3 regions of the Kitasatospora sp. NPDC056181 genome follow, and region 1 is predicted to be linked to each of the others. Evidence: riboswitches for the same ligand, from Rfam matches in the RefSeq annotation. Region 1 holds a riboswitch; each other region holds the start of a gene.
The links. Region 1 has a riboswitch for cobalamin ahead of ACFC1F_RS30445 (HoxN/HupN/NixA family nickel/cobalt transporter). Riboswitches for the same ligand answer to the same signal wherever they lie in the genome.
Positions count from the first base shown of each region.

Region 2: another riboswitch for cobalamin. It lies ahead of ACFC1F_RS27035 (CoA-acylating methylmalonate-semialdehyde dehydrogenase); the one in region 1 lies ahead of ACFC1F_RS30445 (HoxN/HupN/NixA family nickel/cobalt transporter).
Region 3: another riboswitch for cobalamin. It lies ahead of ACFC1F_RS07700 (cobalamin biosynthesis protein); the one in region 1 lies ahead of ACFC1F_RS30445 (HoxN/HupN/NixA family nickel/cobalt transporter).

Region 1 is NZ_JBHJUK010000102.1:20,290-24,443, forward strand. It holds gene rpmG (50S ribosomal protein L33) at 38-202, shown strand; gene ACFC1F_RS30440 (type B 50S ribosomal protein L31) at 248-499, shown strand; gene ACFC1F_RS30445 (HoxN/HupN/NixA family nickel/cobalt transporter) at 606-1,820, opposite strand; cobalamin riboswitch at 1,853-2,044, opposite strand; partial or broken gene ACFC1F_RS30450 (ArsR/SmtB family transcription factor) at 2,126-2,467, shown strand; gene ACFC1F_RS30455 (SRPBCC family protein) at 2,672-3,157, opposite strand; gene ACFC1F_RS30460 (RNA polymerase sigma factor) at 3,154-3,672, opposite strand; gene ACFC1F_RS30465 (DUF3995 domain-containing protein) at 3,811-4,154, shown strand, end outside.
Region 2 is NZ_JBHJUK010000081.1:26,740-30,893, forward strand. It holds gene ACFC1F_RS27025 (enoyl-CoA hydratase/isomerase family protein) at 1-14, opposite strand, end outside; gene ACFC1F_RS27030 (acyl-CoA dehydrogenase family protein) at 14-1,162, opposite strand; gene ACFC1F_RS27035 (CoA-acylating methylmalonate-semialdehyde dehydrogenase) at 1,159-2,658, opposite strand; cobalamin riboswitch at 2,860-3,051, opposite strand; gene ACFC1F_RS27040 (TetR/AcrR family transcriptional regulator) at 3,451-4,154, opposite strand, start outside.
Region 3 is NZ_JBHJUK010000012.1:22,256-26,409, reverse strand. It holds gene ACFC1F_RS07710 (alpha/beta hydrolase) at 1-82, opposite strand, end outside; gene ACFC1F_RS07705 (XRE family transcriptional regulator) at 379-1,092, opposite strand; cobalamin riboswitch at 1,345-1,475, shown strand; gene ACFC1F_RS07700 (cobalamin biosynthesis protein) at 1,580-2,578, shown strand; gene ACFC1F_RS07695 (cobyric acid synthase) at 2,575-4,092, shown strand; gene ACFC1F_RS07690 (putative cobaltochelatase) at 4,085-4,154, shown strand, end outside.

The DNA of each region.
Region 1 (4,154 bases):
CGGCCGCGACCGTGCCTCCCACCCCAGGAGGATTCCCATGGCCCGCAGCGAACAGCGCCCCGTCGTCCGGCTCAGGTCCACGGCCGGGACGGGCTTCACGTACGTGACCCGCAAGAACCGCCGCAACGACCCGGACCGGCTGGTGCTGCGCAAGTACGACCCGGTCGCGCGGCAGCACGCCGACTTCCGCGAAGAGCGCTGAACCGGCCCGCTCCTCTCCCCCGTCCCGCCCCCGAAGGAGGCCCTCATGAAGCCCGGCATCCACCCCGCCTACCGCCCGGTCGTCTTCCGCGACAAGGCCGGCGGGCTGGCGTTCCCGACCCGCTCGACGCTGACCGGCGACGGGACGGTCGAGTGGGAGGACGGCACCACCTACCCGGTGGTCGACGTCGAGGTCTCCTCGGCGAGCCACCCCTTCCACACCGGCCGGTCCCGCGCGACGGACACCGCCGGCCGTGTCGAGCGCTTCCACCGGCGGTACGGCGAGCGGCGCGGCTGAGCCCGCGCGCGAACGCCGAAGCGGCGCCCGTCCGGCCCTCACGGGGGCCGGGCGGGCGCCGCTTCACGTCCGCGGGCCGCTCAGCGCGGCGGGGCGGGGACCACCGCTACTTCGCCGGCCCCGGGGTGGCGCCCTCCGGGGTGACGGACTGCGCCGCGCCGGTCGGCGAAGCGCCGCTCTCCGAAACGGCCGTCGCCGCCCCCGGCACCGCCGCCTTCGCGCTCGGGCTCCACCGCTGCTCGACCCCCGCGAGCCGCCAGTAGGCGATCGCCGCCGCCCAGACCACCACGAACAGCGCGACGATCGCGTAGCCGACGTTGTCCAGCGAGATGTCCGCGATCCAGCCGCTGACCGGGTCGGTCAGGTCCAGCTTCTCGTGCAGGACGCCGACCAGCTCGATGGTGCCGATGATGAACGCGACCGCGATCGACAGCCCGGTGATGGTCAGGTTGTAGTACACCTTGCGTACCGGGTTGGAGAACGCCCACTGGTACGCGAAGTTCATGAACGTCCCGTCCAGCGTGTCGAACAGGCTCATCCCGGCGGCGAACAGCAGCGGCAGGCAGGCGATGGCGTACCAGGGCAGGCCGGAGGCCGCACCGGAGCCGGCCATCACCATCAGGGTGACCTCGGTCGCGGTGTCGAAGCCGAGGCCGAGCACCATGCCGACCGGGAACATCTGGCCGGGCCGGGTGATCGAGCGGGTCGCCCGGTTCAGCACCCGGGCCAGGAAGCCGCGCGAGTTGAGGTGCTCCTCCAGCTCCGCCTCGTCGAAGTGCCCGGCCCGCATCTTCCGGAACACCTTCAGGATGCCGAACAGGGCGGCCAGGTTGAGCGCGCCGATCAGGTAGAGGAAGGCGCCGGAGGCGGAGGTGCCGATCATGCCGAGCCACTTGTGGGTGGTCGACTCGTCGTCCATCAGGGTGTTGGCCAGCTGCGCGCCGCCCGCCACCAGCGTGGCCATGAGGACGACCATCGAGGAGTGCCCGAGGGCGAACCAGAAGCCCACCGAGACCGGCCGCTTGCCGTCCGCCATCAGCTTGCGGGTGGTGTTGTCGATCACCGCGATGTGGTCGGCGTCGAAGGCGTGCCGCATGCCGAGGGTGTAGGCGGTGATGCCCAGACCCACCCCGAAGACCTGGGTACCGACCTCGTACTTCTCGGGCGCGACGAGGAAGATCAGCGTCCCGAACGCCACCACGTGCATGGCCAGGATCACCCCGACCAGCCCGGCCGTACGGATGGTGTCCTCTCGTCTCCACCGGAAGGTGGGCAGGACGGACGGCGCCGCCGGAGCAGCGGCGGTTTCGGGCAGGGTCATCTGCGGATCACGCTCCAGCACCTCGTGGAATGACGTTCGTGAGATGCCGTGGCCGGTCTCCTGGCTGACGGGGCTTCCGTACCCGCCTTCCCAGGCGCGCGATGCGCCCAGTGGCGTCGTGGGTACGGACGACTCCCCCGATCACAGTGGCGAGGGCCGCTCCGGACTTGGACCTTGAGGGTCCGTCACCGGTCTTCCCGAACACCACGGCGGGCTACACCGTAGGGGGCCGCGCATCACCCTTGCAAGGCTGCGCACCTGCGCAGGTGTCCAGGATCACAGGCCGGGGCTGCAAGAATGTCCGCATGCATCTCGTACCGGCCGACCGTGCGGGCCAGCGCACCATCGACGGGCACCGGGTCTGCGAGGCCATCGCCGCCATCGGCGACACCGGACACGTCCGGTCCTGGGCCGAGCGGTTCTCGCTGCTCGCCGATCCCGGGCGGCTCTCCCTGCTGCTCGCCCTGCACCGTGCCGGTCCGCTCGCCGTGACCGACCTCGCGGTGGCCACCGGCATGCGCGATCCCGCCGTCTCCCAGGCGCTGCGGCTGCTCCGCACGGCCGGAGTGGTCACCGGCGACAAGGACGGTCGTGTGGTGCGCTACCGGCTCGTGGACGACGCCATGCGCCCCCTGCTGGACGAGTGCGCCGCCGCCGAGCACCACGAGCCCGCGCCCGACACCTCCCCGGCCACCACGGGCACCACCGACCACGAGCCCGCCGTCGCGGCCGGCTGACCCAACGCCCGGCGCGGTCGCACCGCACCCGCCCCGGCCGGGTGCGGACTCCGTGCGCCGTCCCACCCGCTCCACCCGGAGCGCGTCGTGCCGGCGGCCGCCCGGCGGCCCGGGTCAGCCCGCCCCCTCCCGCACCAGCCGTTCGAAGCGGCGCAGCGAGCGCCGGGCCAGCGGGTCCGTCGCGGGCCGCAGGGCGCCGGCCACCAGGCCGGCGGCGGGGAGGCGGAAGGCGCCGAGGAAGGCGAACCGGGTGCCCCCGGGCTCGGGGCGGGCGGCCATGCCGCCGAGCAGGAAGCGGCTGCGCATCAGGCACCAGCCCGGCGTCAGCTCGACGTCGAAGCGGGCCCGCAGGCGGCTGTGGCCCACCACCAGGGCCTCGGCGCGGCCGTCGGCCGGGCCCGCGGTGAGGCGGACCGAACGCAGGTCCGGCAGCCAGCGCGGCAGCCCGTCCTCCAGGTCGGCCGCGGCGGCCCAGACCCGGTCGAACGGCGCGTCGATCACCGTCTCGCGGACGCTGGCTCCGGGGGTGACGGCGGCGACGACGTGCAGCCGGCGCACCGGATCGAAGGCCGCCACCGGCCAGGGGATCTGCGTGCTCACTGCTGCCACGCCCTTCGGAAGCTGAGTCGGGCCCGGGAGAGCCGGGACTTCACGGTGCCGGCCGCCACGCCCAGCAGGTCGGCGGTGGACCGCTCGTCCAGGCCCTCCAGGTCGCGCAGCACCAGGACGGCGCGGTGTTCGGGGCTGAGCCGGGCGAGGACGTCCTCGATGTCGGTGGCCAGCTGCGGGTCGCCGGGGCGGGGCAGCTCGGAGAGGTCGGCCGGGACGCAGCGGGCGACCCGCCGCACGTGCCGGACCGCCTCCCGGACGGCGATCGAGCGGACCCAGCCGAACAGCGCGGCCGGGTCCTGGAGCTGGCCGAGCTTGCGGAAGACGGCGATCAGCGCCTCCTGGGTGGCGTCGGGGCCGTCGTCCAGGGCGATCGGGCCGCAGAGCCGGCGGACGTAGGGCGTGACCAGCTCCAGCAGTTCGCTCACGGCCAGCTGGTCGCCGCGCTGGGCGGCGCGGACCAGGGCGGTGACATCGCTCGCGGTTCGGGTGTCGGGACCATCCACATCCGCAACAGAGGCGGCGGACGGCCCGGACGTTCCCTCGCTCCCGGGGCTTTCCGGTGTGACGCTCGCCACGGGAACGTCCGGCGGGCCGGGCCGCTCCTGGGGGTGCCACACCGTCGCATCCCCTGGGGGACCACCGTGAACCGTCGCCGTACCGCCGCCCTCGCCGTCGCCACCGTCCTCGCCGCCGACGGCCTGCTGCACGTCTACTGGGCCACCGGCAGCACCTGGCCCGCGGCCGACTCCGCGTCGCTCTCCCGGGCGGTGCTCAACGCCGACGTGCCGTTCACCCCGCCCGTGGTGCTGCCGCTCGCCGCGGCGCTGTTCTCCGGGGCGGCGCTGGTGCTCGCCCGGGGCGGGGTGCTGGACGGGCTGGCCCGCCGGTTGCCCGCGGTGGCGCTGCGCTGGGGGCCCCGTGCGGTGGCCGGCGGGATGCTCGCCCGCGGGCTGGCCGGGCTGGTCTGGGCCACCGGGATCGGGGC
Region 2 (4,154 bases), on a different contig from region 1:
GTGTTCCCGGTCATCACGCGGCTCCGGTCAGGCCGCGGGCGACGATGACGCGCATGATCTCGTTGGTTCCTTCCAGGATCTGGTGCACCCGCAGGTCTCGGACGATCTTCTCGATGCCGTACTCGGCCAGGTAGCCGTAGCCGCCGTGCAGTTGGAGCGCGGCGTTGGCGACCTCGAAGCCGGTGTCGGTGGCGTAGCGCTTGGCCATCGCGCACAGCTGCGGCGCCCGGGGATCGCCCCGGTCCAGGGCGGTCGCGGCCCGCCAGAGCAGCGACCTGGCCGCCTCCAACTCGGTGGCCATGTCGGCGAGTCGGAACTGCAGGGCCTGGGCGTGCAGCAGCCGGGCGCCGAACGCCTCGCGGTCGGCCAAGTAACCGGTGGCCCTCTCCAGGGCGTCCTGCGCGCCGCCGAGGGAGCAGGCGGCGATGCCGAGCCGGCCGCCGTTCAGCCCTTTCATGGCGATCCGGAAGCCCTCGCCCCCGGCCCCGAGGAGCCGGTCGGCGGGCAGCCGGACACCGTCCAGCCGCACCTGCCGGGTCGGCTGCGCGTTCCAGCCCATCTTGTTCTCGTTCGGCCCGAAGGAGACCCCCGGGTCTCCGCGTTCCACGACGAACGCGGAGACCCCGCCTGCCCCCGGTCCACCGGTGCGGGCCATCACCACGTACACCTGCGAGGCTCCCGCACCCGAGACGAACTGCTTGACGCCGTCGAGGATCCAGTGGTCACCGTCCCAGCGGGCCCGCGTGGTCAGTGCCGCGGCATCCGAGCCCGCACCGGGCTCGGTGAGGCAGTAGCTGCCGAGTTGTTCGGCCGCGCAGAGGCCGGGCAGCCAGCGGGCGCGCTGGGCGTCGTCGCCGTAGCGGTCGATCATCCAGGCGACCATGTTGTGGATGGACAGGTAGGCGGCGATGGACGGGCAGCCGGTCGCCAGCGCCTCGAAGACGAGGACGCCGTCGGCGCGGGTGAGTCCGGAGCCACCGGACTCCTCACGGACGTAGACGCCGGCCAGGCCGACATCCGCCGCCTTGCGAAGCACGTCAACGGGGAAGTGCTTGGTCTGGTCCCACTCGACCGCGTTCGGGGCGAGGTGCTCGCGGGCGAAGGCCCTCGTCGTGTCCGCGATGGCGCGCTGATCCTCGGTGAGGTCGTGCACGGCGCTCATCCCATCGTCGGCATGGTGAAGCTCGCGCCCTCCTTGACCCCGGAGGGCCAGCGCGAGGTGACGGTGCGGGTGCGGGTGTAGAAGCGGATCGAATCAGGCCCGTGCTGGTTGAGGTCGCCGAACGCGGAGCGCTTCCAGCCACCGAAGGTGTGGTACGCGATCGGCACCGGGATCGGCACGTTGACCCCGACCATGCCGGTGTTCACCCGGCGGGCGAAGTCCCGGGCGGTGTCGCCGTCCCGGGTGTAGATCGCGACACCGTTGCCGAACTCGTGCTCGCTGGGCAGCCGCAGAGCCTCCTCGTAGTCGGCGGCACGCACCACGGTCAGGACGGGCCCGAAGATCTCCTCCCGGTGGATCCGCATGTCCGACGTGACCCGGTCGAACAGCGAGGCGCCGAGGAAGAAGCCGTCCTCGTGGCCATCCAGCCGGAAGTCCCGCCCGTCCACGACGAGTTCGGCTCCCTCCGCGACCCCGAGGTCCAGGTGGCCGCGCACCCGGTCCAGGGCGTCGCGTCCGACCAGCGGCCCGAAGTCGGCCGCCGGGTCGTCCGAGCGCCCGACCTTCAGTGCGGCGATCCGCTCGACCAGTTTCGCCACCAGGGCGTCCGCGGTCTCCTCCCCCACCGGGACCGCCACCGAGATCGCCATGCACCGCTCACCGGCCGAGCCGTAGCCGGCTCCGATCAGCGCGTCGGCCGCCTGGTCGAGGTCGGCGTCCGGCATCACGATCATGTGGTTCTTCGCACCGCCGAAGCACTGCGCCCGCTTCCCGTGGGCGGCGGCCGTCGCGTACACGTACTGCGCGATCGGGGTGGATCCGACGAAGCCGACCGCCTCCACCCGCGGGTCCCCCAGCAGGGTGTCCACCGCCTCCTTTCCGCCGTTGACCACGTTGAGCACGCCCGGCGGCAGCCCGGCCTCCAGGAACAGCTCGGCCAGCCGCAGCGGCACCGAGGGGTCGCGCTCGGAGGGCTTGAGGACGAAGGCGTTGCCGCAGGCCAGCGCGGGCGCGGCCTTCCAGAGCGGGATCATCGCCGGGAAGTTGAACGGCGTGATGCCGGCGACCACGCCGAGCGGCTGGCGCATCGAGTACACGTCGATGCCGGTGCCGGCGTTGTCGGTGAACTCGCCCTTCAACAGGTGCGGGATCCCGGCGGCGAACTCCACGACCTCCAGGCCGCGTTGGATGTCGCCGTGGGCGTCGGCCACGGTCTTTCCGTGCTCGGCGGAGAGCAGCCTGGCCAGCTCCTCCTTCTCCAGCTCGACCAGCTGCAGGAAGCGCAGCAGGACGCGCGCCCGCCGCTGGGGATTCCAGGCCGCCCACGCGGGCTGGGCCTGCGCGGCGTCGGCGATCACCGCCTCGACCTCGGCGCGGTCGGCCAGCGGCACCCGGGCCTGCACCCGGCCGGTGTTGGGGTCGTACACGTCGCCGAAGCGGCCGGACGTGCCGGCGGTGCGCTTGCCGGCGATGAAGTGGGTCAGTTCTCGGACCATCGGGTTCCTTCTCTCGACAGGGTTGGGGAGAGGAGGAATGGAGAGCAGCGCCATCGCCGGCGATCGGGCGCACGGTCATGCGTCGTCGCGAAATGGCGTTGTTGACCTACCGTCAGGCGCGGTGGCACCTGACGGTCGGCAGCACGGCAGCGGAACGGGAACAGCAGCCCGGAGTCATGCGTGTCGTCTCCATCCTCGTGGAAAACACGAACCACCCGCGGCCGGTATCCTGACTCCCGGATCACCGCGCGCCCCCGGGCCTTCCCGGCTGGCTGCCAGTGGCCTTCATCTGCGAGGACGAACTCCCCGGTCACAGTGGCGGGACCGTGCCGGACTCACACCGGCTTCCCTGACACCGCGGACCTGTCATCGACCATATAGTTGGACGTCCTAGTAAGTCCAGAGGTCCGGGTTCGCGTCGCGCCATCGGGATCCCACTGCGCCGAGCACCGCCCGGGTGGTGCGATCGACGCGGAGCACAGGTGGGCACGGCCCCTGGCGACAGCCTGACGTGCCGTCGGGATGGATGCCGCCCTCCTCGGACCCGCTCGGCCGAGACGGCCCCCGGACGCATGCCCCGGCCCGCCACCCGGATCATGGGCGCGCCCGGTCGGCTGGGCACTTCCACCCGCCCGGGCGCCGCGCCGGCGGTGCGGCCGCCGGGTGGTCACCGTCGGCGGCAGCCTCAGTAAGGGTGAGGGCCGGGGCCGGGTGCTGGGGCTCGGGCCGGCAGGGCGGCCGGCCGGCCGCGCTCTTGCCGATCCAGCGGGCCGCGTCTCCGTCGTCGACCCGTCACGCCCGACCGGTCGGCCGCAGTTCCCGTTCGAGAGCGGAAAGGGCGAACGTGTGCGCGGAGGCGTGCTGCCAGCGCGGGCGTCCGAACATCACGTCTCCGGACAGCCCGTTGAGCATGGCCACGGCCCTGATGACGAACTCGGACGGATCCACGTCGGCGAACTGCCCCAGGGCCCGGCCTTCGAGAAGGATGGCTTCCAGGTGCTCTTCCCAGGCGTCGGACAGTGCGGTGAGGAGCTGCCGGCCGGCGTCGTCGTGGCGCTGGGCCAGCACCTGCGTCCACAGCGCGTAGCGTTCGTCGCCCTGGTGGCGGGGCAGGTAGAAGCGGACGAACAGTGCCAGCTTCTCCGAGGGGGAGGCGGCCTGGTCCGCGGCCTGCTGGAACCGGGTCACGAGGTCCGCTTCGCTCCATGCGAGGACTTCGAGCAGGAGGCGGTCCTTCTTGCCGAAGTGGTACAGGATGTGCCCGGTGCTCATGCCGGCCCGCGCGGCGATGTCCGACATCCGCACGGCTGCGGGGCCCTTCTCGGCGATGGCGCTGATAGCGGCCCGCATCGCCCGTCCCCGCGCCTCGTCGCCGGTGGGCTGACGCTTCCGGTCGACCGAGGCCAGAGCCGGCTGCGGGGTGGCCCCGGGCTCCGCGTTCGGCGCGGGCCCGATCGCGTTCTTCGGTGAGGGGCGGGACTGCGGCCGTGTGGGCT
Region 3 (4,154 bases), on a different contig from region 1:
TCCGGCCGATGACCAGCACGGCGGCCCCGGCACCGGCACCGATGGCGGCGGCCGCCACGACGGCTGCGGTTCCCCAACGCATATCGCTCCCCGCTCTGTAGGTCGCGGACTGGGCAGTGTGCCCACCAGTCCACTCGCGGAGGCGGCGGCCGGCCACCGGACACGGCCGTCCGGGTCACACCGGGCCACACCGGGCCCCCGGGCCGCACCGGGACCCACCGGGACCCACCGGGACGCCCGTCACGCCGAGGAGCACCGGCCGCACCGGGACGGGGTCACCTCGGCACGGCATCGTCTCGGCACCTGGCCCGGCTTCACCTCGGCACCTCGACACGGCTTCACCTCGGCGCGGCGTCGCCGCGGGGTGCGGCCCTCCGGTCAGACCGGGATCTCGGTGTCCCGCCGGCCGAGCAGCTCCCAGAACCGCTCGTCGAGCGGCTGCTCCCGCCCCGCGGAGTGCCGCGCCGCCGGGGCCGGGGAGCCCCAGCTGCCCGCGCCCCAGTGGGAGGAGACCTGGTTCTCGTTCTGCAGCACCGCCAGCACGGCGGCGAGGTCCTCCTCGTGCACCGGCACGATCCGGCCGATCGCCCGGACCTGCGCCTGCCAGCGGCCGTCCACGCACTGCCGCAGCCGCTGGTCCAGCTCGTCCCGACGGCCCGTCACCGCGACCAGCTCGCGCAGTGTCAGGCCGAGCACCCGGGCGAGCGCGTGGGTCTGCTCCTCGTCGCCGTCCCAGCGGTCGGTGGCCTCGGCCCGCTGGTAGTGCGGCAGCGGCATGCCGATCCGGCGGGCGGCGTTCTCCTGGCCGAGCTCGCGGGCGACCCGGAAGTCCCGCAGCCGGGCCGGGCGGACCCCCATCAGCTGGGCCGGCGGGCACCAGAGGGCGCGGGCCAGCGCGATGAACTCCTCCTCGGCGGGGCGCAGCTCGCCGCCCTCCCAGCCGAGCACGTGGGCGGGCACCAGCCGGACCCCGTGCGCGGCCATGCCCTCGACCACCTGTTCCGGGGTCAGGCCGAGGCCGGCGCGGTGCGCGCGGGCGGCCGCGGGCGAAAAGGGCACCGGAGGGACGGCGGGGGGCTGTCTGCGTCGCATGGGACCCGACGGTAGGGGCTGGTGGTTCGGTGCCCCAGCCGCCGAACGCACGAAGCACCGCTGTAGGGGTCTACATGCCGCTGGACGATCACACAGGCTGTCATGCCCCTGCGGGGGGTGATGATCAGAGGTAGCGACGGGGCCGAAACCGGGGCGGGAACCGTGCAGACCGTGTGACCAACCCCTCCGTGACCTTGGTTGACTCGCGGTTCGGCCGCGTGATGGGATCCTTCAGCCAATACGGAGGCATGCAGAGGAAGCCGGTGCGAGTCCGGCGCGGTCCCGCCACTGTCACCGGGGAGCACGTTCGGAACAGCCACGGCGGGCCGTCAGAAGCCGCTGGAAGGCCCGGGGGTGCGTCCGACCCGGAAGCCAGGAGACTCTCGCCCCCGGTACGTCGATCCAGGGCGCGGACCCTGAGTGAGGACACGCACGCGATGCAGGCTGCCCCGACCTTCCGAGCCCTCTGCTGTCCGTCGTGCGCCCGCTGACCCGCGCCGCGGCCTTCGCCGTGGGCGCCGTCGCGGGGTACCTCGCCGACGCCCGGTTCGCCGACCCGCGCCGCGGCCACCCGGTGGCCGTCTTCGGCAGTACGGCCGGCCGGCTGGAGAAGCGGCTCTGGCGCGACGACCGGGCCGTCGGCACCGCCTACACCGCACTCTGCGTGGGCGCCGTCGCCGCCGGTGCGGTGGCCGCCGAGCGCGTCCTCGGCCGCCGCCCGGCGGGGCGGGCCGCGCTGGCCGCCGCCGCGACCTGGACGGTGCTCGGCGGCACCTCGCTGACCCGCGAGGCCCGGACCATCGGCCGCTCGCTCGCCGCGGGGGACCTGACGGCGGCCCGCGAGCGGCTGCCGCACCTGTGCGGGCGCGACCCGAGCGCGCTGGACGAGCAGCAGATCGCCCGCGCGGTGGTCGAGTCGGTCGCCGAGAACACCGCCGACGCCGTGGTCAACGCGCTGGTCTGGGGCGCGGTCGCGGGCACACCCGGGCTGCTGGCGTTCCGGGCCGTCAACACCCTGGACGCGATGGTCGGCCACCGCTCGCCGCGGCACGCCCGGTTCGGCTGGGCCTCGGCCCGGCTGGACGACGTGGCGGGCTGGCCCGGCGCCCGGCTGACCGCCCTGCTGACGGTGGCCGCCGCGCCCGAGCCCCGGACCGCCTGGCGGGTCTGGCGGCGGGACGGCTCCGCACACCCGAGCCCCAACGCGGGCCAGGCCGAGTCGGCCTTCGCCGGCGCGGTCGGCGTCCGCCTCGGCGGCACCCTGCGGTACGGGGACGGGGCCTCCCCCGGGCCGGGGGTCCCCCCGGCCGAGGGCTGGGGAAGGGTCGAGCACCGGCCGGTGCTGGGCGGGGAGCTGCGGCCGGTCGGGGTGGACGACATCGAGCGGGCCTGTGTGCTGTCCCGGAGGGTGGGCGCGCTGGCGCTGGGTACGACCGTCGCCGGGCACCTGCTGCTCCGGGCGGCCCTCAGGAGGGGAAAGGCATGAGCAACGCACTGCTGGTCGCCGGAACGACCTCGGACGCGGGCAAGAGCGTGGTCACCGCGGGCATCTGCCGCTGGCTGGCCCGCCAGGGTGTCGGCGTCGCGCCGTTCAAGGCGCAGAACATGTCGCTGAACTCCTTCGTCACCGCCGACGGCGCCGAGATCGGCCGTGCCCAGGCGATGCAGGCCCAGGCCGCCAAGGTGGAGCCCGAGGCGGCGATGAACCCGGTGCTGCTCAAGCCGGGCGCGGACGGCCGCAGCCAGGTGGTGCTGCTCGGCAGACCCGTCGCCGAGGTCGGCGCGCTGGACTACCGCGAGCGCAAGCCCGTCCTGCTGGAGCGCGCCCTGGAGTGCCTGGCCGACCTGCGCCGCCGCTACGACGTGGTGGTCTGCGAGGGCGCCGGCTCGCCCGCCGAGATCAACCTGCGCGACCGCGACATCGCCAACATGGGCCTGGCGACCGCCGCCGGACTACCCGTCGTGGTGGTCGGCGACATCGACCGCGGCGGGGTGTTCGCCGCGATGTACGGGACGCTGGCACTGCTCTCGGCGGAGGACCAGCGGCACGTGGCCGGCTGGTTCGTCAACAAGTTCCGGGGCGACGCGCGGCTGCTCGCGCCCGGCCTGGAGATGCTGCGCGAGCTGACCGGCCGCCCGGTGCTGGGCACCCTGCCGATGCTGCCGGACCTCTGGCTGGACGCCGAGGACTCGCTCGACCTGTCGACCGTGGTCGACCGGACCGCCGGGCGCGGGCCGCTCGGCGCGGACGTGCTGCGGGTGGCCGTGGTGCGCTTCCCCCGGCTTTCCAACTTCACCGACCTGGACGCGCTGGCCCAGGAGCCGGGCGTCCTGGTCCGCTGGGCCACCCGGCCCGAGGAGCTGGCCGACGCCGACCTGGTCGTGCTGCCCGGCACCCGGGCCACCGTCGCCGACCTCGCCTGGCTGCGCGAGCGCGGCCTGGAGCCGGCGATCAAGGCGCGGGCGGCGGCGGGGCTGCCGGTCCTCGGGGTCTGCGGCGGCTACCAGATGCTGGCGCGGGAGATCGTGGACGAGGTCGAGTCGAAGGCCGGCGCCGTCGACGGCCTCGGGCTGCTGCCCACGCACGTCCGGTTCGGCGCCGAGAAGGTGCTCGGCCGGCCGGTCGGCGAGGCGTACGGGCAGCGCGTCGAGGGGTACGAGATCCACCACGGGATCGTCGCGGTGGAGGGCGGCGAGGCCTTCCTGGACGGCTGCCGGGTGGGCTCGGTCTGGGGGACGACCTGGCACGGCGCGCTGGAGAACGACGGGTTCCGGCGCGAACTGCTGCGCGAGGTGGCCGGGTTGTCGGGCCGGGCGTTCACGCCCGCGCCGGACGTCTTGTTCGCCGAGGCGCGCGAGGCCCGGCTCGACCGGCTGGGCGACCTGATCGAGGAGCACGCGGACACCGACGCGCTGTGGAAGCTGATCGAGGGCGGGGTGCCGGCCGCGGGTTCGCTGCCGTTCCTTCCGCCCGGGGCCCCCTTGGAGAATCATGAGTGACGTCCGCTACCCCTTCACCGCGATCGTCGGCATGGCCGACCTGCGGCTCGGGCTGCTGCTCA